2 regions of the Brevibacillus jepli genome follow, and region 1 is predicted to be linked to the other one. Evidence: a T-box and tRNA genes for the amino acid it is inferred to sense, from the RefSeq annotation. Region 1 holds a T-box; the other holds one or more tRNA genes.
The links. The T-box of region 1 lies ahead of thrS (threonine--tRNA ligase). A T-box ahead of a tRNA ligase gene usually reads a tRNA of that ligase, here a tRNA-Thr.

Region 1 (11,351 bases):
AATGAGGAGGAGAAACGATGAACGTATCAGCTCTGCTCGCAGCAAACGGAAGGAAATACCCTGACAAGCCTGCTCTTGTTGCCGGGGATATACAGGTCAGCTTTTCTCAGTGGGATACGATTTCAACGCAATGGGCATGCCAGTTGCAAGACCTTGGCATTGAGCAAGGTGATCGGGTCGTCATGCTGATGCCGAATTGCCCGGAGTTTGCGCTTTTTTACGTTGCTGTCATTCGCAGTGGAGCCCTCGTCGTACCGATTAATGCACGCTCAACACAAGAAGAAGTACGACATATATGTGAACATGCCGGAGCAAAGGCCATTCTCGTTCATGATGCCCTCGTCCATATCGTAAATGAATGGATCATTGATGCTCCACAGCTTGTCGCCATCAAAACGGGAGCAAGTCAAGGGAAGTGGCATGGAACAGCAGATTGGGATTCACAAGAAGTGTCTTCAGATAAAATGTATGCGCTTTCTTTTGGGGCGTATTTGACCAGTCTGAACGAAGATAGCGAGGTCAGCATCTTATATACATCCGGTACGACTGGACGCCCAAAAGGGGTGCTCTATACACATAGAAATTTATTGACTGTAGCCAAAATGATGTCGATTGAACTGTCGATGTCACATCGATCACGAATTTTGCATTTGATGCCGCTGAGTCATTCGGCTCCGCTCCATCTCTTTTTTATTGCAGGGCTGATGCTAGGCTCGACGCAGGTCATGGCCCTTACATTTTCTCCGCAGCTTCTCCTGGATTTGGTACAAACGCATCGGATTACGCACTTCTTCGGAGCGCCGGTCGCGTATTTGCTGACGATGAAGCATCCGGAGTTCGCCTCGTACGATTTGTCTTCCATCGAATACTGGATGTATGGAGGAGCACCGTTGTCAAAAGAGATGGCTTCGATCATGGAAGGAGCTTATGGTCGTGACAAGCTGGCGTGCGTCTACGGCTTGACGGAGGCGGGGCCGACGGGGATGTGCCTCTTGCACCGGGAGCATCCCGACAAAATCGGCAGTATCGGCAATCGCGGTGTCTTGTTCGTTGAAGTGGAAGTCGTTAACGAGCAAGGAGAGTGCTGCGCCATTGGCGAAGTGGGCGAAATCCGCTTGCGTGGGGATGGGACGATGAAAGGCTACTACAACAATCCTGAGGCAACCGCAGAAACCATCCGTGACGGTTGGGTGTACACTGGTGACATCGCCCGAATAGATGAGGATGGCTTTTTGTGGATGATTGACCGCAAAAAAGACGTGATGATTACAGGAGGGGTGAACGTTTATCCCAAGGAAATCGAGCAGCTGATAGAGCGTCATCCAGCGATTGCTGAGGTAGCAGTTGTAGGGCTGCCACATCCAGAGTGGGGCGAAACGGTTACCGCTTATCTGGTACTGAAACCAGAAGTTGATGCCAATGCTGATTGGCTAGAGGACATCAAGGGCTTTTTGCGCGGCCACCTCGCCGAATACAAGCTCCCTAGACAGGTGAATATCGTGCCTGCCCTGCCCCGTAACACAAGCGGAAAAGTCTTGAAGCATGTATTGCGTGATGTCAGCTCCCAGAAGGAAGTGGAGCAACGATGAGCGATCTGCAAACAAGGATTGATCAGCGCTCATACAGCGATAACATCCCGCATCCGCGAGCGCCGCATACCCAAAACTTTTTCGAGTCAGACCCCAACATTCATTATTTGCTGGAGCGTTATCTTCCTGCTTCCATGCAGGAATGGGCGAAACAGCAGTTAAGCTGGCTCGGGGCGCAGACGGCAGGTCCGATCGACGAGCGTGCAGCCTACACAGACAGAGAAGGCAAGCCGAGATTGCGCAAGTACAATCGGCTGGGCGAGGATGTATCCGAGATCATTACGAACGAAGGCTACCAGGAAACCGTAGCGGAGGTTTACGGAGCGGGCATCGTCAGCTACTTGTACCAAGACATACCTGAATTGGGGAGAAAAGCCCCGTATAGCTATTCTTTTTTCATGGGTTATCTCGTCAGTCAGTCTGAGCCTGGCTTCTATTGTCCCGTTACCTTGTCGATGTCAGCCGCTTATTTGATCGACAGGTATGGCAGTGATGAACAGAAGGAACAGTATCTCACAGGGCTCCGCACGCGCTTGTATGAGGGAGCCACTTGGCTGACGGAGAGACAGGGCGGTTCAGATGTTGGAGCGAATCGGACAGTAGCGGAGCCTGTAGCAGGTCGTCCGGGTGTGTATCGATTGACGGGCGAAAAGTTTTTTGCCAGCAATGCGGGAGCGATGGTTGCGACTGTATTGGCGAGAATGGATGAGGGGAAACCTGGAACCAAAGGGCTTGGCCTGTTTTTGGTCCCATGGATCAAGCCAGACAATGAGCGTAACAGCATCCAGGTCCGCCGACTGAAGGATAAGCTGGGGGTCAACGCCGTACCATCCGCAGAGATCTTGTTGAACGGGGCAGAGGGCTATTTGATCGGTGATCCGCAGAATGGCTTCAAATATATGGCGGAAGCCCTTAACCTGTCACGGATTTGCAACGCAATTGCTTCCATTGGGATCATGCGCCGAGCTTTTTATGAAGCGAAGTATTATGCGCAAGAACGCCGTGCATTCGGGAATACAATCGATCACTATCCGATGGTAAAAGAAATGCTGGTCAGCCTCTTGTTGGATACGGAGGTCAGCACGGGTGCGGTGTTTGATATGATTGCTGTCTATGATCGCCTGCAGGCCAATCCTGTGAGTAAAGAGGACGTTGCACTGGCTCGTTTGCTGATTCCGTTGCTGAAATACCGTACAGGGGAGGAAGCGGTCGAATCAACCCATACGGCGATTGAAATCCATGGCGGTAACGGTTTTATCGAGGAATACGTGACGCCACGGCTGTTGCGTGACGCACAAGTTTTGACGGTGTGGGAAGGCACCTCGAATATTCTTGCCCTCGATATATTGCGTGTGATGCAAAAAGAAAACAGCCACGTAGTGTTTAGCAGAATGCTGCGCGAGCGCATAGCTGGCTGGAAGCATAATTTTTCACAGCCACACGCCGATTTGATTCGGTCAGAGCTGGCCACCCTGGAAGAAAATATCGCTTATCTCATGCAACAGACCCACGATTATTTGACGTACAAATTAAAAGCGCTCGCGGACCATATGGTAGATTTGTACACCTTATCGTGCATCGTCAGTGAGGCAGAGGATCAGGTTACACGTGAAGGAAATGCGCGCAAATACATTTTGGCAAAGCTGTATGCCGAGAAGCATTTCCATCCACCAGCAAAGCGGGGAATTCAAGCTGATTCTTTGCTGGATGTCCAGTTTTTTGCCCAGCTGGTGGAGTATCAGCCTGTCAGTGTGGAAGAGTTGGCCCGACATTCCGCTATTGTTCCGACCCGATAATCAAAAAGCGCCTAAAGACCACTTGTTGAAGTGTCTTGGGCGCTTTTGCTTCTTACGCATACCGCTTGCGGCGCATGTTCCAAATAAACCAGATCGCGGCAACCAATGTTGCGACCGCCAGTAGAGTGATCTCAAAGTATTCATCGATCAGAGCCTTTGCGTGTTTTCCATATAAATAAAACAAGGTGCCAATCAAATAAAACTTCAATCCCCGCCCGATGATCGCGTAAAACATAAGCTTGGTCAGCGAGTAATTGAATACGCCACTAAGCACAGTGAATACCTTGAAAGGAATGGGGGTAAAAGCTCCGATCAGTACCGCAGCGTCCCCGTTTTTTGCGAATTTTTCCGTCGCTACGACAACCCATTTTTCAGGGAGAATCTTGTGCAAAAGTGGTTTTCCCAGCCATCTCCCCAACAAATATCCGATGGGAGCGCCGAGAACGGAAGCAGTAAAAGCTACAGTCGCAAACTGAAGCGCTGAGCCCGGATCGAGCAAACTCATCGCAATTTGCATAAAAAACGGAGGAATCGGACTAATAAACGAGTCCAAAAATGCCATGGCAACGAGTCCCCACATCCCATATTGCATAAAAAGCTGCGTGATTTGTTCGAGCATGAGCGTCTCCTTATGAAAAATTCAGTTCTTGTAGCTAACATATGCCTCTTTGTCCAAACAATGACCGTTCGTGGCAAGCGAAACGTGGTCATTAAGTCCTTGTTTTTCATTGACGCTAGGAAAGATTATCCACTAGAATGAAGAGAAACAGGACAAACATCATGGGAGGAACCAATGAAAACATTGGGTTCGGGAAAAGTCGTTTTCTATGCGCCAAACGGGACTGACCTGCAGTTATCAGGGGAAATTGACGTACGTGGTGATCGAGTATCCGTAACGGAAATTATTTATTTCAATGGGCAACCAAACGGAGCGCGCGAAACGAATTTGCCGCTGGCGCAAACTGTGATTTACTGGGAGCCAGAAGTTTACGAACAAATCGGCTATGAAGAATAAAAAGAATATTTGCGAAGCCAAACCCTGTCATGTACAGGGTTTTTTCGCATGTAGCGATTGATCTGTCGGCACCTCGGGCTATAGCCGATGTCCCGGTATTGTGATATCATGTGGGATGGAATTTACGTATGGTACAAGGAGTGATCCTTATGATCGATTCTATATTGGAACGTGCACTCGCAGGCGAGCGATTGGGTCTTGAAGACGGTTTGGCTTTGTTTGCGAGCAATGAAATTGAGAAGATCGGACATTATGCCAATCTGGTCATGCAAAAGCATCATCCAGATCCGATTGCGACTTTTGTCATTAGTCGCAATGTCAATTACACGAATGTATGTGACACGTATTGCCGTTTTTGTGCCTTTTATCGTGCTCCTGGCAACTCCGAAGGCTACGTTCTTCCCAGAGAGACGATTTTCCAAAAAATTCAGGAGACCGTTGACGTAGGCGGTACAGAGATCTTGATGCAAGGCGGCACGAATCCTGATTTGAAACTGGATTATTACACCGACCTCTTGCGTGCGATCAAGGAACGCTTCCCGCACATTACCATGCACTCTCTGTCTGTTGCAGAAGTAATGAAAATCGCGGAAGTTTCCAACATGTCAGTCGAAGAAGTACTCAAAGAGCTGAAAGCAGCGGGTCTTGATTCCTTGCCGGGAGCGGGCGGAGAAATCCTTGATGATCGTACACGTCGGAAGATTTCCCGATTGAAGGGTTCTTGGACAGACTGGATTGATACGCAAAAAGCCGCACACCGTGCAGGCTTGCCAGGAACGGCTACCATGGTCATCGGTTTCGGAGAAGAAATGGAGGAGCGCGTACTATCTCTTCTGCGCATTCGTGATGCCCAAGACGAAACAGGCGGATTCAAAGCGTTCATCGTCTGGACGTTCCAGCCGGATAATACGAATATGAAGGCAGTAAACAACACGCCAGAGGAATACTTGAAAACACTGGCAATCAGCCGCCTCATGCTGGATAATATCAAAAACTTCCAATCCTCCTGGGTGACAATGGGCCCACATTACGGCCAGCTCTCCCTCTCCTATGGGGCGAACGATTTCGGTCAAACGATGATGGAAGAAAACGTTGTTTCCGCAGCGGCATGTACGTACAAGGTCAATACGAACCAAATTTTGGAGCTCATCCGTGGCGCAGGCAAAATCCCTGCTCAACGCAACACGCAGTATGACATCCTGCACGTTTTCAAAGACGGCGAGATGGCAGAACGTGATTTTGTGATGCAAAACTGATCAGCTGATAAACGCCTCTCTGCAACACTCCTGGATAAAAGGAGATCGGCAGGGAGGCGTTTTTTGATTTTTGGGCCAGGTATTTTTTACCTGCAACCTTCCCTGAGTTTCCAACCGTTTAAAAGTATATCGCTCCTGACGGGACATATACTGTAACTACAATGGCGGTTGGGGGGATGGTTATGCAGACGTTTCGCGTATTGCTGGAGAATGTCCCTGAGCATTGTGACACGTATCGTGCTATCGTAAATGAGATGACGGAGCGGGTCAACACTACACCGGTGCGCATTACATACAGGGAGCAAGAAGAGAATGGGTACATCTTGTTCTACTTTCAAAGCTGGTGCGAGACTGAGTATGATGCGCAGACGATAGAGTGGGCGAGAGCCTTCGTTGCTCTTACATTAGCCGAATGGGTCATTCAGGTGAAGGAACCAATCATTATGGAGGAAATGGCCGCCGATTTACTTGCTGCAGAACAGATGGAAACAGAATGGGCTGAGATTTTTCCTTATATTCAACGAGTGTGTCAGGAAGTCGAGCTTGATGGTCGAGAGCTGTTGACGGCTACAACGCGCAAGGCCAATGTATATCGCAAAACTTTTACCTATTTGGAAATGGAGAGAACGATCAACGTCTTGGGCTTTGTTCGTTTTCGGCTGCAGGAGCATTGGAATGAGCTGTTCGAGCTCGTGGAAACTGGCATTGATGAATACCTGGAAGACAAGCAATACCAAGAGTTTGTAGAGCTCCTGCGCTATTTCATCGCGGTACAGGAAACCAAGCAGGAAGTGGTTCATGTCGTTCCTAGTGTGGACAAACCTTTCCATCTTTATGATAAAAAAGGGGATCGTCTCTGGCTTGAGCAGCTGGATACGGTTCTGAGTATGGACGAACAAAAATGCAGGGACGAGGATTATTTGGTTAGTGCATTGGTTACACTGGCTCCTGAGAGCATCGTGCTCCACATGGCTTCAGAAAAGCCGGGCCTCGCTCAGACCATCCGCAGCATTTTTGACAGCAGGCTTATTACATGTCACGCTTGTTCCCTTTGTCTGTCTGAGCGACGTGTACTTGACGGGAATAATCCGTCTAAACTATAATAGCAACAACAACTTTACAGCGCTTATAAATACGATGAGAAGGACATGGACGATATCGAGAACGCTCTAGAGAGGCGAGTCACGGCTGGAAGCTCGCTGCGCATCTCATATGGATCTACCACCTTCGAGTAGCTGCCGGGAACGAAGCATTTTGCTTTCACTATCGGTATGCCGGTTAGATGCCGTTACATTGGAATGAGGAGTCTGTTTGATTGTAAACAGACTTGAAGTAGGGTGGTACCGCGAGAACACACTCGTCCCTTTTTTGGGATGAGTGTTTTTTTATTTTCTCTAACAAAACCAGATACAGGAAGGAAGAATCCTCAGTGGCACAAATTAATGTTACTTTCCCAGATGGAGCCGTTCGTCAATACGACGCTGGGATTACCATCGAAGACATCGCAGGCTCCATTAGCTCTAGCCTGAAGAAAAAGGCAGTAGCTGGTAAAAAAGACGGCAAGGTTGTGGATCTGTACACAGCTTTGGAAGATGATGCAGCGATTGAAATCGTCACCCTCGATTCTGCTGACGGGTTGGAAGTATACCGCCATAGTACCGCTCACTTGCTCGCTCAAGCTGTAAAGCGTATTTACGGCACGGAAGTGAAGTTCGGAATCGGTCCTGTGATTGAAGACGGCTTCTACTACGATATGGACATTCCTGTTTCCTTGTCTCCAGATGATCTGGGCAAAATCGAAGCAGAAATGGAAAAAATCGTGAAGGAAGACCTGCCGATTCGCCGCAAAGTAGTAAGCCGCGAAGAAGCAACTGCGATTTTCCAAGAACTGAATGATCACCTGAAGCTGGAGCTGATTCGCGACCTGCCAGAGGACGCGACTATCACGCTGTATGAGCAAGGCGAATTTTTCGACCTCTGTCGTGGGCCGCACTTGCCATCCACTGGTTTCATCAAAGCGTTCAAGCTGATGAGCGTGGCAGGTGCATACTGGCGCGGAAAAGCAGAAAACCAAGTTCTGCAACGCGTATACGGTACAGCTTGGCCGAAAAAAGCAGACATGGATGAATATCTGCACTTCATCGAAGAAGCGAAAAAGCGCGATCACCGCAAATTGGGTAAAGAACTGGGACTGTTCATGTTCTCGGAAGAAGCACCAGGTATGCCTTTCTACCTGCCAAAAGGCTTCACTGTTCGCAACGAGCTGGAGCAGTTCTCCCGCCGTCTGCAACAATTGGCACAATACACAGAAGTTCGCTCTCCGTTCCTCATGAACGAGCGTCTCTGGAAAGAATCCGGTCACTGGGATCACTACAAAGAGAACATGTACTTCTCTGAAGTAGACAACGCGACTTATGCGTTGAAGCCAATGAACTGCCCAGGACACATGCTGATCTATAAAAACGAGATGCATTCCTACCGCGACCTGCCGATCCGTTACTCCGAGTTCGGGCAAGTTCACCGCCATGAGTACTCCGGGGCTTTGAACGGAATGCTGCGGGTGCGCACCTTCTGCCAGGATGACGCACACGTATTTGTCCGTCCTGATCAGATCGCGAGTGAAATCAAAGGCATGATCACTTTGATTGACAGCATCTACAAGGTGTTTGGCTTCGAATACAGTGTGGCTCTGTCCACTCGTCCGGAGGATTCCATGGGCTCTGATGAGCTGTGGGAAGCAGCAGAAAGCTCTCTGAAAACAGTACTGGAAGAGCTCGATATGCCATATGAAGTCAAAGAAGGCGACGGTGCGTTCTACGGACCGAAGATCGACTTCCAAATTACCGATGCACTGAAACGCCGTCACCAATGCGGAACGATCCAGCTTGACTTCCAGATGCCAGAGAAATTCGACCTGACTTACGTGGGTCAAGATAACGAGAAGCATCGTCCAGTTGTCTTGCACCGTGCGATGTACGGCTCCATGGAGCGCTTCATCGGTATCCTGATCGAGCACTACGCAGGGGCATTCCCGATTTGGCTGACTCCAATTCAGGCGCGCATCATGAACATCAGCGAAGTACACATGCCTTACGCAGAGCAAGTAAAAGAAAAACTGCAACAAGCTGGCATTCGTGTAGAGCTGGATGGCCGCAATGAGAAAATCGGCTACAAAATCCGTGAAGCTCAAGTGGAAAAAATTCCGTACATGCTGGTCATCGGTGAAAAAGAGATGACGGATGGTACATTGTCTGTTCGCAGACGTGGAGTCGGTGATGAAGGCGCGATGACTGTGGATGCGTTTGTGGAAAAAATCCGCGCTGAAATCAATGAAATGAAGTAAGAAAACTGTTAGTACAAACAACAGGTGGAGCTGCCCCGAGAGCAACTGGGGTGGCTCTTTTTTCATTTTGGAAGAGCAAAGTGCAGGTAAAATCCTCCGCCCGGAGTCCAGATATGGTACTCTAGAACCAACACGTTTTGAACAGGGAGTCGTCAATTCCATGTGGAAAAAGTAGAGAAGCTGTCATATTGTAGATGGACGACACTGCGTAAAAATGAGGAGAGTGAACACCAATGCCAGAGCAAGTGCTTGATTTACGGAATCGGCCTCTCCGAGATCTGCGAATATCCGTCACCGATAAATGTAATTTTCGTTGCCGTTATTGCATGCCTGCCGAAATTTTTGGACCAGATTTTGAGTTTTTGCCGCAAAGTAAGCTGCTGACTTTTGAGGAAATCACCCGATTGACTCATATCTTTACTTCGCTTGGGGTTGGGAAAATTCGCATCACTGGCGGTGAGCCTTTGATGCGCAGAAATTTACCTGAACTGATTCGAATGATACGCCAAGTAGAAGGCGTTCAAGATATTGCGATGACGACAAACGGTTCTCTCTTGTCCCGTCATGCTCATGCCCTAAAAGAAGCGGGTCTGGATCGGGTCACGATCAGCTTGGACAGCTTGGATAATGAGCGTTTTGGACTTTTGAATGGCAGAGGTTATCAGGTGGATACTGTCTTAGAAGGGATTCGTGTTGCTGCGGATGCCGGACTATCGATCAAGATCAACATGGTCGTACAGCGGGGAGTCAATGAGCAAGATATTTTGCCGATGGCACGGTACTTCCGTGAGCAAGGACATACCCTTCGTTTTATCGAATTCATGGATGTGGGAAACAGTAACGGCTGGAAGCTGGATCAGGTTGTGCCGTCCAGTGAAATTGTGCGCATGATCCATGAGGAGATGCCGTTGGTAGCGACTGAAGCGAATTACTATGGAGAGGTGGCTTCTCGCTATCGCTATGAGGAAGGGGACCAAGAGATCGGGTTGATCTCATCAGTGACGCAAGCTTTTTGTTCCACTTGTACGCGTGCTCGCTTGTCGGCAGAAGGGAAAATGTACAACTGTCTGTTCGCTTCATCAGGGGATGATTTGCGAGAGCCATTACGCGATGGTCGCACGGATGAGGAGATTCGCGAGTTGATACGAACGATTTGGGAACGGCGTGACGTGCGCTACTCCGAGGAACGGCTAAGCGAAACGCCTGGACTCGCCAAGCGCGAAAAAGTGGAGATGTCCCACATCGGCGGCTAAATTGGTAGAAGGCTTGACAAAAACCTAGCTACCTTGTAATATAAGTTGCGTGTATAAACACTTCATACTTCGAGAACAAGCAGAGGCGCCCAGCTTCTCACCTGGGTCGACGTCGTATACGACTGTTGACAGGTAACTCTTACGCAAAGATCCTCGGATCTAATGAAATTGCTTAGGTGAGATATGTGCGGGCGCAAATTGCGTTCGCACATTTTTGTTCCTTCTCGAAATTGACGGGGGTGGCAAGTATTAGCAAGGATCAAATGTTAATTAACGAAGCGATCCGTGCCCGTGAAGTCCGTTTAATCGGTGCTGACGGGAGCCAATTGGGAGTCGTACCTTTTAGGGAAGCGTTGCGCATTGCCCAGGAAGCTGAATTGGATCTGGTAAACGTTGCTCCTACAGCCAAGCCGCCTGTATGCCGTATTATGGACTATGGAAAGTTCAAGTACGAGCAGGCGAAAAAGGAAAAAGAAGCACGTAAAAACCAGAAGATCATCGAGCTGAAAGAAGTGCGTTTTTCTTCTAACATCGAGGAACACGATTTTCAAACAAAGCTTCGCAACGTCCGTAAGTTCTTGGAGGATCATCACAAGGTGAAGTGTTCGATCCGTTTCCGTGGACGTGAAATCACCCACTCCGAAATTGGACTAGGCGTTATGGAACGTGTAGCTGCCCAGTGTGAAGATCTCGCTGCGCCTGAGCGCAAGCCGAAGATCGAGGGTCGCAGCATGATCATGATTCTGGCTCCGAAAGCGGAAAAGTAAGATAGTAGTTTAGACAGGAGGATTTTTCAGATGCCTAAAATGAAAACCAACAAGGCTGCTGCGAAACGTTTCAAAAAGACTGGAAGCGGCCAATTGAAGCGCGACCGCGCATTTGGTAGCCACTTGTTCGCTAACAAAACGACAAAAGCAAAACGCCACCTGCGTAAAGCTGCACTCGTTTCCAAAGGCGATCAAAAACGTATTGAGCAAATGCTCACTTACCTGTAAGTTTTTCTCTATTACACACCATTACGCAGCATGAGCTCCCTAAGCGCCTAGCAGTAGGCCGCCATGCTGGAAAGACCAGGAGGAGTTTAGTATGCCAAGAGTAA
Region 2 (11,351 bases), on a different contig from region 1:
CCAATCTGGACGAATTGATTAGCCAATCTGAGCTGTTAGAGACACATCGTTTTATGTTGACAGAAATGTCAGATAAGAGCAAATACATGCTCAGTGAAAAAGAAGAAATTATTCTGGCAAAAATGAAAAATACAGGATCTAACGCATGGACAAAGCTTCATGAAATGCTTACCTCCACATTGCTTGTGGACATCACGATTGATGGAGAGAAAAAACAACTGCCATTGCCTGTCGTACGTAATATGGCGAACGAAAAAGACGCACAGCTTCGCAAAACAGCATACGAGGCAGAACTCGCCGCGTACACAAAAATCGAGGAGGCTGCAGCAGCCAGCTTGAACGGAATTAAAGGCGAGGTTATTACGGTAGCGAAGCTCAGAGGCTATGAATCACCGCTGGATAAGACGGTAAAAGACTCCCGCATGGACCGCGAGACACTCGAAGCCATGCTTCAAGCCATGCGTGAGAGCCTGCCAAACTTCCATAAATACTTCCGCACGAAGGCGAAGCTGCTCGGACATGAGAGCGCTCAGCTGCCATTCTACGATTTGTTCGCACCAGTTGGAGAGGCAGACATGCGGTTTACGTATGAGGAATCTCGTGATTTTATCGTGAAGCACTTTGGTAGCTTTAGCGAAAAGCTCGCGAACTATGCAGCGCGTGCTTACGACAATCAGTGGATCGATGCTGAAATTCGTGAGGGTAAGCGTGGGGGGGCATTCTGCTACAACCTGCACATCGTAGGGGAGAGCAGAATCATGTCCAACTACACAGGCAGCTATAGTGATGTGAGTACCATGGCGCATGAATTGGGACATGGGTATCATGGAGACTGTCTCGTTAACGAAGCGTTCTTGAATAGCGATTACCCAATGCCGATCGCTGAAACTGCGTCCATCTTGTGCGAAACCATCATTGCCAATGCAGCACTGGAACAAGCGACACCGGAAGAAGCATTTGCGATTCTGGAAAATGATATTAGTGGTGCCAGCCAGGTAATTGTCGATATTTATAGCCGTTACTTGTTCGAGACCGCAGTATTTGAGCGCAGAACAGAAGGTGGCCTTTCTGTTTCTACGCTGAAGGAACTGATGCTGCAAGCGCAAAAAGACGCTTACGGCGATGGCTTGGACCCATCGGTTCTGCACCCGTACATGTGGGTATGCAAACCACACTATTACAGCGCTGATTACAATTTCTACAACTTCCCTTATGCGTTTGGGCTCCTGTTCGCAAAGGGCTTGTATGCAGAATATCTCAAGCGCGGGGAAGCTTTTGTTGAGCAGTACGACAAGCTCTTATCCGTGACAGGCAAAATGAACGTCGCGGATGTAGCTGCCATCATGGATGTTGATGTGCGCTCAGTTGAATTCTGGCGTAATTCTCTTGCCTTGGTCGCGAAAGATATCGACAAATTCGTTGAGCTCTCGTCTGCTCGTTTGAACTAAACCGATATGGAAAACGTCCGCTTATATTGGCGGGCGTTTTTTTATTCATGAGCCGAACAACAAATAGGACCTTTTTTGTACGCATAGGGAACAAGGGGGAAGGAGAAAGTAAGAAAAAACAGATGAGGTGATAACGTGGTAAACGGATTGCAGTTACTCGACTTATTACGGGAGACGGAAAACAAGATGCTGCATTTACATAGAGCCATCGACAGAGTGAGCAGCGAACCTGATTTTAAGGAGTCTGTCAGTGTTCTTACCGTAGTCGTTCGTGACTACCAGCTTCAGCTCGACAAGATGAAACAGGCTCTAGGCAAGATCGAAATCGGTGGAAATCAACAAGGACAGCAGCAGGCTCATAATACGGAAATGCATTAAATAGCGAATGACAAACAGCCCTCAATCTGCTTCCCATTGCAGAAAGGGCTGTTCGCTTTGTTTGTTTAATGAATAGGCAGCCTTATTGGAAATTAGCGTAACGCTTGACTCCGTAAAACGGGTACAGCTTATGCATGTATTCCACCTTGCCATAGCGTACATCTTCACCATTCGCATGCACGATTGTTCCATTGCCCAAGTAAATTGCTACGTGGGACACTCGTCCTTTTCCAAGCGAATCGTAGAACAAAAGGTCACCAGGCTGTGCTTGATCCAGTGATATTTCTTCACCGCCACGGAATTGATCTTCAGAAGTGCGTGGAAGTGTAACCCCAAGCTGGTCAAAAACGTATGAAGTAAAGCCACTACAATCAAAGGCATTTGGTGAAGTGCCGCCTAAAACGTAAGGGGTACCCAGCAATGGCTCAAAAATTTCCGTCATTCGACCTAGATTCGCTGCATGTACCTCGCCAGGTAGCGAAACGGTAGAAGAGAGCTTTGGACTTAGAAACTCTGTTGCAACATATGCTTCACGATCTTCAAATTCAATTTTCGTCCATTCACTGCCAGTTTCTACGACTTCTACAAGTGAACCGAACTTGAGCTTGCCTAACACTTTCGAGTCAGTAGAAGGCTTTTTCCGGACATTCACCACGTCTCCTGTGACACGAGCTTTTTCGCCAGCCGTTATTTCTTCTGGGTCAGTGGTAGCGTTGTCATTCTGGTCGACAGCTACATCTGAAGAAACGTCAGTCGCAATAGAACCAGAAATGCTTGCACCATGAATAGACAAGGTTTGTCCAATCGACAATCTGTCGTCATTCAGTTGGTTCCATTGAATGATTTGATCCACCGATACCTGGTGCTCGCGAGCGATTTTGCTCAGCGTATCACCTGCTGAAACCACATACGCCGATGAGGAAGCATGGGCAGCAGTAGGCAGCAGAGTGAAGAGGGCGAGGAAGGTGAGTAGCCTCGAAGTCTTTTTCATATCATCGTCCACCAATCTACTAAATTCTGCATATCTAGCTAAAATTCTATCGGATTTACACTGGTAAATCTATGAAAAAATAATCTTTTACTATTTTTTTTCAAAACTATTGCATCTGGAGATAGAATCATGCTATATTACAGAAGTCGCCGCAAGATGGGGACAAAAAACATATGGAGCTGTGGTGAAGTTGGAGTTCACGCCGGTCTGTCACACCGGAGGTCGCGGGTTCGAGTCCCGTCAGCTCCGCCATTCTATTCCTAGAATGTGCGAATTACATAGTTTTTCGTAATGTGCCGGTATAGCTCAATTGGTAGAGCACCTGACTTGTAATCAGGGGGTTGTGGGTTCAAGTCCTATTGCCGGCACCATTTTTATGCGGTCGTGGCGGAATTGGCAGACGCGCTAGATTCAGGTTCTAGTGGTGGCAACACCGTGGAGGTTCAAGTCCTCTCGACCGCACCATAAAATTATTAGGGTTCGTAAAGTTGCTCTTGAAGCAGTTTGCGGACCTTTTTATATTTTTGTAAAGTAAAGTTTTTGATCAGAATGATGATGTTGGGGAAGTAAGGAGCTAAGCAAAGGAGAATTGTATGAAAGTATTTGGAATTGATCTATCAGTCCTGTTAATTGCTTTGATAACAGCATACATGGGCTACCAATTTAATTTCAGAGTTAAAAAGCGAGAAATATTTCTAAAAGAATTAAATACTAGCTACAGTGAAGTATATTTCCCTATGTTTGAATTACTTTCAGAAATAAACGATACAAAGGATAAGACTCGTAAATTACAATTAATAGACGCATTTTTTCTAGAATACTCAGGCATCAATTCTAAGATACGTTTTATCGGTTCTTCATTTATTTTGGACTATTTTTATAGCCTAAGAGTAACTTACATGAAATATAAAAACGAAAATAGTAGAACCAATGAGCGTGAGTTATTTGAAAAGCTAAGCGGTCTTTATATTATGATTGAAGAGGAATATTGGAATGCTCACGATATTATTTATGAAGATTACAAACAGTTCATAAGTGATTCTTTCAATAATCCTTTTTTTGTAATTTTATTTAATATACTTAGATTATTGTATCATTTGTCGGTATTCTTACTATGGTCAAGTTTACTATTACTTTACTTTACAATATACTACATCATCTTTCCCAATGAATGGGTTCCACAATGGTGGAGTATAAGCCATGCTTTACTTTTGTTAGCTTCATCTGCAGCGGTATTTGCTTTAATGCTGATGGTTAAGGAAATGGCAGTAAAGAAGAACAGAAGACCAAGTAGAGTGATAAAAAGTCTTAAAGAAAAAATAGTTGGAGTATTTCGCAGATAGAGTAGTTTAGTTGTTACTTGCTGAATATTTGTAACTGTTTTAACGGAGTGCTTTCGTTCACAGTTAGGTCAAAAATGGATGGAAAAACGGCACTGCCTATGCTACGCCGTTTTTTTAATTGAAAGGTGCATTATTACATGTAAACAAAAAGATATTCTCATTGAATCACCCTCCATTTTCCATTACAATCAAAATAATGATAATGAATCTCATTTTCACCGATTTTTTGATGATGCATAAACAATAATTGCATATGGTGGAGGGGTAGTAGTGGGAGCACAATTAGAATTATTTGATGTAACAATTATTGGCGGCGGTCCAGCAGGAATGTACGCTGCTTTTTATAGTGGAATGCGCGATATGAAAACGAAATTGATTGAAGCAAAAGCTGAGCTCGGCGGACGAATGCTGATTTATCCAGAAAAAATGATTTGGGATGTAGGCGGTGTACCGCCACAACTATGCGAAAAGCTGATTGCGAACCTGGTGGAGCAAGCAAAGACATTCGATCCCACAATTGTGCTGGGCGAGGCGATCGTCGGACTGGAGCCTCAAGAAGATGGAACCTACATACTCGTTGCCAAATCAGGAAGACGACATTGGACTCGTACGATCATCCTGGCATTGGGTCGAGGTATTTTGAAAATGGCGAAGCTCGAGATCGAAGGAGCGGAGCGTTATGAAGTGACAAACCTTCATTATACTGTGCAGGAATTGGAGCCGTTCCGTGGTAAGCACGTTCTCATCTCCGGCGGTGGGGACTCTGCTGTCGATTGGGCGAATGAGCTGGTGCCAATTGCTGCGTCCGTAACCGTTGTCCATCGTCGTGATGCATTCGGTGGACATGAGCGGAATGTGAAGCGGATGAAAGAGTCGTCTGCGGTAATCCGTACTCCGTCTGCTGTTACCCAATTGCAAAGCTCTGACAAAGAAACGATCGATAAAGTAACGATTCGGCATCTGGAGACGGACGAGACCGAGCAAATCGATGTCGATGCCATCATTGTGAATCATGGATTGAAGGCGGATTTCACTGGGATTAAAGAGTGGGGCTTGGACATGGATGAGTGGAACGTGTTTGTCAGTCCGCGCCTGGCAACGAATTTGCCGGGGATATTTGCTGCCGGAGATTTTGCGAGCTTTGACAGTAAAATTACGCTGATCGCAGGAGCATTCACAGATGCTGCTGTGGCCGTAAACAGTGCCAAATTACACATAGACCCTGTAGCAGATCGGATGGCCTACGTTTCTTCCCATAATCAGCGCTTTAAAGAAAAGAACAAAGCCCTCGGGGTTATGGAAGAGGATGACGAGTAGAATCGATGTAGCACAAAGCCCAACATTTGCAGGTTGATTGTCGCTCTTCCCATACGTTACAGTGTTAGTGGCAAGGTGTAAAAACATTGATAGGCTGTAGAAAAATGGGATTGCACTTCGATAAACAGATCAACAAATGTGGGAGTGGAAATAGAAATGCAGAAGGTTCGGTATTGGCCGATCAGGATCGCTTCAGTGGCTCTTGTGCTCTCACTCGGTGCGAACTATGTACCTGAGCGGGCATTTGCGTTGGAACTGAATGAGTTCACGACACCCGTGAAGCTGCAGGAAAAGTTTGTGGAGAAGATGGATCTTCAAGAGGAGGACGTCCTTGGCTTTTATTATTCGTCGATGAAAGACAGCACAGATGCACGCAAGCATAACATTAAGAAAGCATTGAGCAAGATTCATAACGAAAAAATCAAGCCGCAACAGGTCTTCTCCTTCAATGAGGTAGTGGGCAATTCGAATGTAGCAGAGGATGGTTGGCAAAAGGCTGGAGTCATCCAGAACGGTCAGCTGATTGACGATTATGGAGGCGGAATTTGTCAGGTTTCCAGCACGCTCTATAATGCTGCTGCTGGCGCAGGCATGACCATGGTGGAACGTCATAACCACAGTAAATCAGTAGGTTACGTGCCAGTTGGTCAAGATGCTACGGTTGCTTATGGCTATATGGATTTTAAATTTACCAATCTGTATGATTTTCCCGTGAAAATCAAAGCAAAATCATACGATGATGAACATGTTGTGATTACAATCATACGTGCGTAGCTTTACTGGATAATAAGGGGGGCATCCTATGGATGAACCCTGTTTTTTTCGGTATCTTGACAGGTAAAAAATGGATGTTGAAGATGGAAATGGTTTTGAGTCATGCATTCCTGACCATACTGTTTTAGAGGGAGGTGCCGTGATGTTCGTTCAGGTGACAGGTGATTCACACAATCAAGAGGTTCTCGTCATGGGAGAACGGTTAGAGCGTCAGCAGGATGGTTACTATCTTTTGCCTGGGAGACTCGTTCACGCATTGAAGCCTAATGATTTGCCGTTAGGAATTCCATTCAAGCTCTCGGGCGCGCTTCCCTCGGGTTACGGGTTTTATCGGGAGGACTCCGTTATTTTTCGCCGAACGAATGATACGTCCTCACTGTGGATTGATGTAACTTCTACATATAAGGTTGCTGAATGGGATGGCTTGTTTTCGGTTGAAGCTACGGTTGAAGCAAGAAAGCATGTGGTCGAACAACAGCAGCAGTTTGCCTTTGTCCTCTGTGAAACGACAGAGCATCAAGTGATATTCCACTACGAGTTCTCATGGAGCTCTGAACAAGAAATGGATCTGGAGTGTGCTCTGGAATCCATTTGTGATACCGTGTTCGAAGTAGAAGCACGTGGAAACGCGCGTCTTTGGCCTGGCTATGGAAATTGCATGGAGGATTACTGACAAGACAAGCTTTTAGTCGCAGATCAGCCATGATATAGTGGAAAAAAGAGACAGCCACCAAAGGAGAGGACAAAATGGAGTCGGTCAAAAACATTTATTGTGTGGGACGCAATTATCGATTGCATGCAGCGGAATTGGGGAACGATGTACCTACTACACCAATGATTTTTGATAAACCATCGCATGCGCTTGCTCTAGCAACGGGCGATGCCATTGATCTGCCGGGTTCTCGCGGAGAGCTTCATTATGAAGCTGAGCTCGTCATTCACATCGCGAGACCGTATGAGGCTGGAGTTACGCTAGACGAGATGATTGACAAGATTGCGCTCGGGATCGACTTTACTTTGCGGGATGTTCAGAGTGAGCTGAAGAAAGCGGGGCATCCATGGTTGTTGGCAAAAGGGTTTAAAAATTCAGCTATTTTAACGTCATTCCATCCTTTTCCGGGAACCGGGGAGCTGTACCAAACGGATTTCTCCTTACTGAAAAATGGGGAGCAAGTACAGCGCGGCAATTTGCGTGATGTTATTTTTGATTTGCCGACTCTTATTGCATTTATTTCCGAGCATGTAGGATTGGATAAAGGGGATATCATCTACACGGGAACGCCAGCAGGTGTTGGACCCGTATCAGATGGTGATGTCCTGACTCTCAAGTGGGGAGAAGAGACTTGGGGGCAATTTACAGCCAGAATGAAATAAGAACGAAAACGAACCATCTTCTGACAGGATCGAGCAGAAGATGGTTTTTTCTTTCTGAGTGATTTCATTCCGTTCCGTTGGTGATCAGTTTGTGATGGTGAATGCTCATGCAAACAGCTTGATGGGGAGTAAAGTGAAAGAGGTTTCGATTTCTGAAAAATGGAAGGATAGACTCGGACAGGAGAATCTACGATCCTGCTCCTGCCGATCTCTGACGACGAAGCCACTATAATAGGGAGCATAACCTTCACTAGAGAAGAATAACGAACCATTTCTTAGGCTATTTCAGCTCGAAATAGCCTATTTTTGCGTAAAAAACCATAATTGATACCGTTTTGTAACCTTTGTGGTTCCATGGAACTAAGAAGTAGCAACCGCCTACTTTACACCTTGTTTTCTGACTAGTCCCATGCTACCAATTCCACTATTGGAAAATTTTACGGTCTTATCCTCCGGTTTCCTTCTGCGATATTCTTTGCATGTACCCAAGACGGGTGCCACAACATGACAAGGAGGAAAAGAAAGTGACGAAACGAGATTGGGTAATGAAGTCAACAGTAGCAGTCATGCTGAGTACGTCCCTGTTAATGGGTGGCCAAGTTGAAGCAGCGGCCGCTAAGACACAAGATTCAAAACAGTCAGAGGTTGCAAATATTGCTACTTCACTTATTGGAAAGGACTATGAGTATAAAGCAAAGGGACCGAAGCAATTCGGATCTGCGGAGCTGGCTACGTATACTTACAAACAAGTAGGGATTTCCATAGGAAGTACGATCTCAAGCCTGTACAAGACCGGAAAGAAAGTATCTGAGAACAGCGTGGAGCCAGGAGATTTGGTGTTCTTCTCATCCAAGGGGAGCGGCAGCCCAACTTTTATGGGCATATACATAGGCAGTGATCAATTCGTCTACTCTTCGCAGGGGGAAGACGAGGTCGTTTTAAAAACATATTCGGAGTTTAGTGACAAATTCGTGGGTGCTCGTCGCATTATTGAGGAGACCGATTCCTCTGAGAATAAGCCTAGCAAACCAGAACCGCCGGCAAGCGACATTGCCAGCCAAGTGATCAAGAATGGGGAAAAGTATTTGGGCACGAAGTACAAATACGGCTCCAGCAGCAGCACGACCAAAACGTTCGACTGCTCTTCCTTTACACAGCGTGTATTTAAAGAAGCGGGCATTACTTTGCCGCGCGATTCCCGCCAGCAGTCTACAGTAGGGAAAACCGTTTCCAAGAATAGTCTGCAAAAAGGTGATCTGATTTTCATGAAGGCATCTGTCAACACTTCTTCAGATCGGATTACACACGTAGCTATTTATGCGGGTGATGGAAAAATTTTGCATACGTATGGCAGCCCTGGCGTGACGTACTCCAAGTACTATGGAACAAACTGGGAGAAGCGTGTCGTAAAAGTCAAGCGTGTTATTTAATCAGACAAGCTCTAAATGGTTTACTCAGCTCTCGTGCATTCGCATGGGAGCTTTTTTTGTATGATGTTTGTGTATGTTTAGACGTTTGTTCTCTCGGATCGTTACGCGTCAATTATTGCCAATGGTTCTTTCGATGAAAAATAGAAAAGAGAATTATGTTGTAATATTTTGAATTATACATATAATAAAAACTGAGAGGTGATTCAGGTGTCAGAAAACACTCCTCCTACCCCTGTTTTGACAAAAAAAGGGCAGGAAACCCGCAAGAAAATACTGGATGCCGCAGAGCATGTGTTTGGCGAGCTGGGCTATTATGATGCGTCCATTGTCTTGATTACCCAGCATGCACAAGTGTCCCAAGGTACGTTTTACAATTATTTTGAGTCGAAGAAGGCCATTTATGACGAATTGATCAGGCAGCTTAGCAGAGAGCTTCGCTCGACGATCAAAGAGGCGATTATCGGAGCACCTACGCAAGAAGAGAATTTGCGCCTGGGATTTCTGGCCTTTTTTCGCTGGATCAAGCATCATCGCAACATGTACAGCATCATTCAACAGGCTGCACTCGTCGATCAGGAGCTGTATCGCTGGTATTACGCCAAACTGGCAGCGGGGTACGTCCGAAGCCTGAAGACCGCCATGAACGAAGGTGCATTTCGAGAGATGGACCATGAGACACTGGCCTACTGTCTCATGTCGATCGGGCAATTCATCGGGATGCGCTGGGTGTACTGGGAAAACGAAGACGTACCGGAAGAGGTGCTAGATACGGCCATGTCGATGATTATGAAGGGGATTGCAGCTAAGTCGTAACCGATCCATTTAATATAGGCAAAGGAGTAGAGGACATGCACGGAATTGCTTATTGGATTGAAAAGCGAGCCCGAATCACTCCAACGCGTATCGCAGTAATCGCCCAGGATCAAACGCTCACTTATCAGCAAATGAATGAGCAGATCCAATATCTTGCCAGTTATTTACGACATGAGCTACAGGTCAAAAAAGGGGATCGAATCGGCATTTTGTCCCAAAACACCTTGGAGTATGTGCTTCTGCTGTTTGCCATCGCCAAGCTTGGGGCAATTGCCGTCCCCTTCAATATCCGATTAACTCCTGCAGAATTAGACTATCAGTTTCAGGACAGCGGTATCCGGGTGTTATGTGCCCAGCCTGAATTCAGAGCCACCATAGAGGCGATCCATGCGATCCAGGGGAAGACAAGTATTGAGCATATGATCTGGCTTGAGTCGGGAGAACTTTCTTGGAGCCATACTGGATCACGCGAATCATCCCATTACAGTGAGATTGCTGCTGATGAAGGTAGTGGAGATGATCCTTACATTATTTGCTATACGTCAGGAACCACAGGAAAGCCTAAGGGAGCGGTTCTCACGCAGGAAAATATGTTTTGGAACTCTGTACATAATGTAGCCGCGCTCGACCTCACCTCAGAAGACTGCTCCATCGTCTTATTACCACTCTTTCATATCGGGGGAATTGGCCTGTTCGCCTTCCCAACGTGGCTTGCTGGCGGTCGTGTCGTTATCGCCGGGAAGTTTGACCCTGACAAAGCATTACAACTCATCGAAGCACACCAAGTCACCATCGTCATGGGTGTGCCCGCCATCCATGAAGCCATTCGTCAAAGTCCCTTGTTTGCTACCACATCATTCGATTCTGTCCGTTGGTTTTACAACGGCGGCGCTCCATGCCCCATGGAACTCATCCAGCATTTTCAGGAGCGAGGCCTCCCTTTTGGACAAGGATACGGCCTAACAGAAACATCCCCCACCGTGTTTATGATTACGAAGGAAGATGCAGTAAGAAAAGCCGGCTCGATCGGCAAGCCTGTCATGTTTTGTGATGTCCGTCTGATTTCAGATGACGGAAAAGACGTGGATCAGGGCGATATCGGAGAGCTGCTCGTAAAAGGCCCGAATGTCATGAAGGAATACTGGAGACTACCAGAGGAAACAGCCAGAACCATCCGGGATGGGTGGTTGTACACAGGTGACTTGGCACGCTTTGATGAGGAAGGCTTCGCCTATATCGTAGGCAGGCGCAAAGACATGATCATTTCTGGCGGGGAGAACATTTATCCGTTGGAGCTAGAACAGGTTATCAGCGAGCTAGATGATGTACAGGAAGCCGCAGTCGTCGGTGTACCTGATGAAAAGTGGGGAGAAGTCGCGAAGGCATTTATCGTGCCCAAATCAGGTGCGGTCATCACGGTAGGACAAATAATGGCGCATTGTGAGCAAAGACTGGCGAAGTACAAAATCCCGAAGTCATTCGT

Region 2: it encodes a tRNA-Thr, which carries the amino acid that the T-box ahead of thrS (threonine--tRNA ligase) is inferred to sense. The anticodon was not compared.

What each region holds. Positions count from the first base shown of each region.
Region 1 covers NZ_JBFEFW010000030.1:54,250-65,600, forward strand. The annotation lists gene AB1L17_RS25245 (MerR family transcriptional regulator) at 1-21, shown strand, start outside; gene AB1L17_RS25250 (class I adenylate-forming enzyme family protein) at 18-1,589, shown strand; gene AB1L17_RS25255 (acyl-CoA dehydrogenase family protein) at 1,586-3,385, shown strand; gene AB1L17_RS25260 (YqaA family protein) at 3,438-4,004, opposite strand; gene AB1L17_RS25265 (hypothetical protein) at 4,179-4,400, shown strand; gene mqnC (cyclic dehypoxanthinyl futalosine synthase) at 4,550-5,656, shown strand; gene ytxC (sporulation protein YtxC) at 5,839-6,759, shown strand; T-box leader at 6,785-7,024, shown strand; gene thrS (threonine--tRNA ligase) at 7,086-8,999, shown strand; gene moaA (GTP 3',8-cyclase MoaA) at 9,233-10,252, shown strand; gene infC (translation initiation factor IF-3) at 10,516-11,019, shown strand; gene rpmI (50S ribosomal protein L35) at 11,050-11,247, shown strand; gene rplT (50S ribosomal protein L20) at 11,339-11,351, shown strand, end outside.
Region 2 covers NZ_JBFEFW010000010.1:151,408-162,758, forward strand. The annotation lists gene AB1L17_RS13250 (M3 family oligoendopeptidase) at 1-1,448, shown strand, start outside; gene AB1L17_RS13255 (hypothetical protein) at 1,584-1,826, shown strand; gene AB1L17_RS13260 (C40 family peptidase) at 1,909-2,817, opposite strand; tRNA gene AB1L17_RS13265 (tRNA-Asp) at 2,993-3,069, shown strand; tRNA gene AB1L17_RS13270 (tRNA-Thr) at 3,113-3,188, shown strand; tRNA gene AB1L17_RS13275 (tRNA-Leu) at 3,196-3,282, shown strand; gene AB1L17_RS13280 (hypothetical protein) at 3,411-4,160, shown strand; gene AB1L17_RS13285 (NAD(P)/FAD-dependent oxidoreductase) at 4,431-5,477, shown strand; gene AB1L17_RS13290 (VanW family protein) at 5,634-6,251, shown strand; gene AB1L17_RS13295 (hypothetical protein) at 6,394-6,924, shown strand; gene AB1L17_RS13300 (fumarylacetoacetate hydrolase family protein) at 6,999-7,625, shown strand; gene AB1L17_RS13305 (C40 family peptidase) at 8,150-9,055, shown strand; gene AB1L17_RS13310 (TetR/AcrR family transcriptional regulator) at 9,263-9,868, shown strand; gene AB1L17_RS13315 (o-succinylbenzoate--CoA ligase) at 9,904-11,351, shown strand, end outside.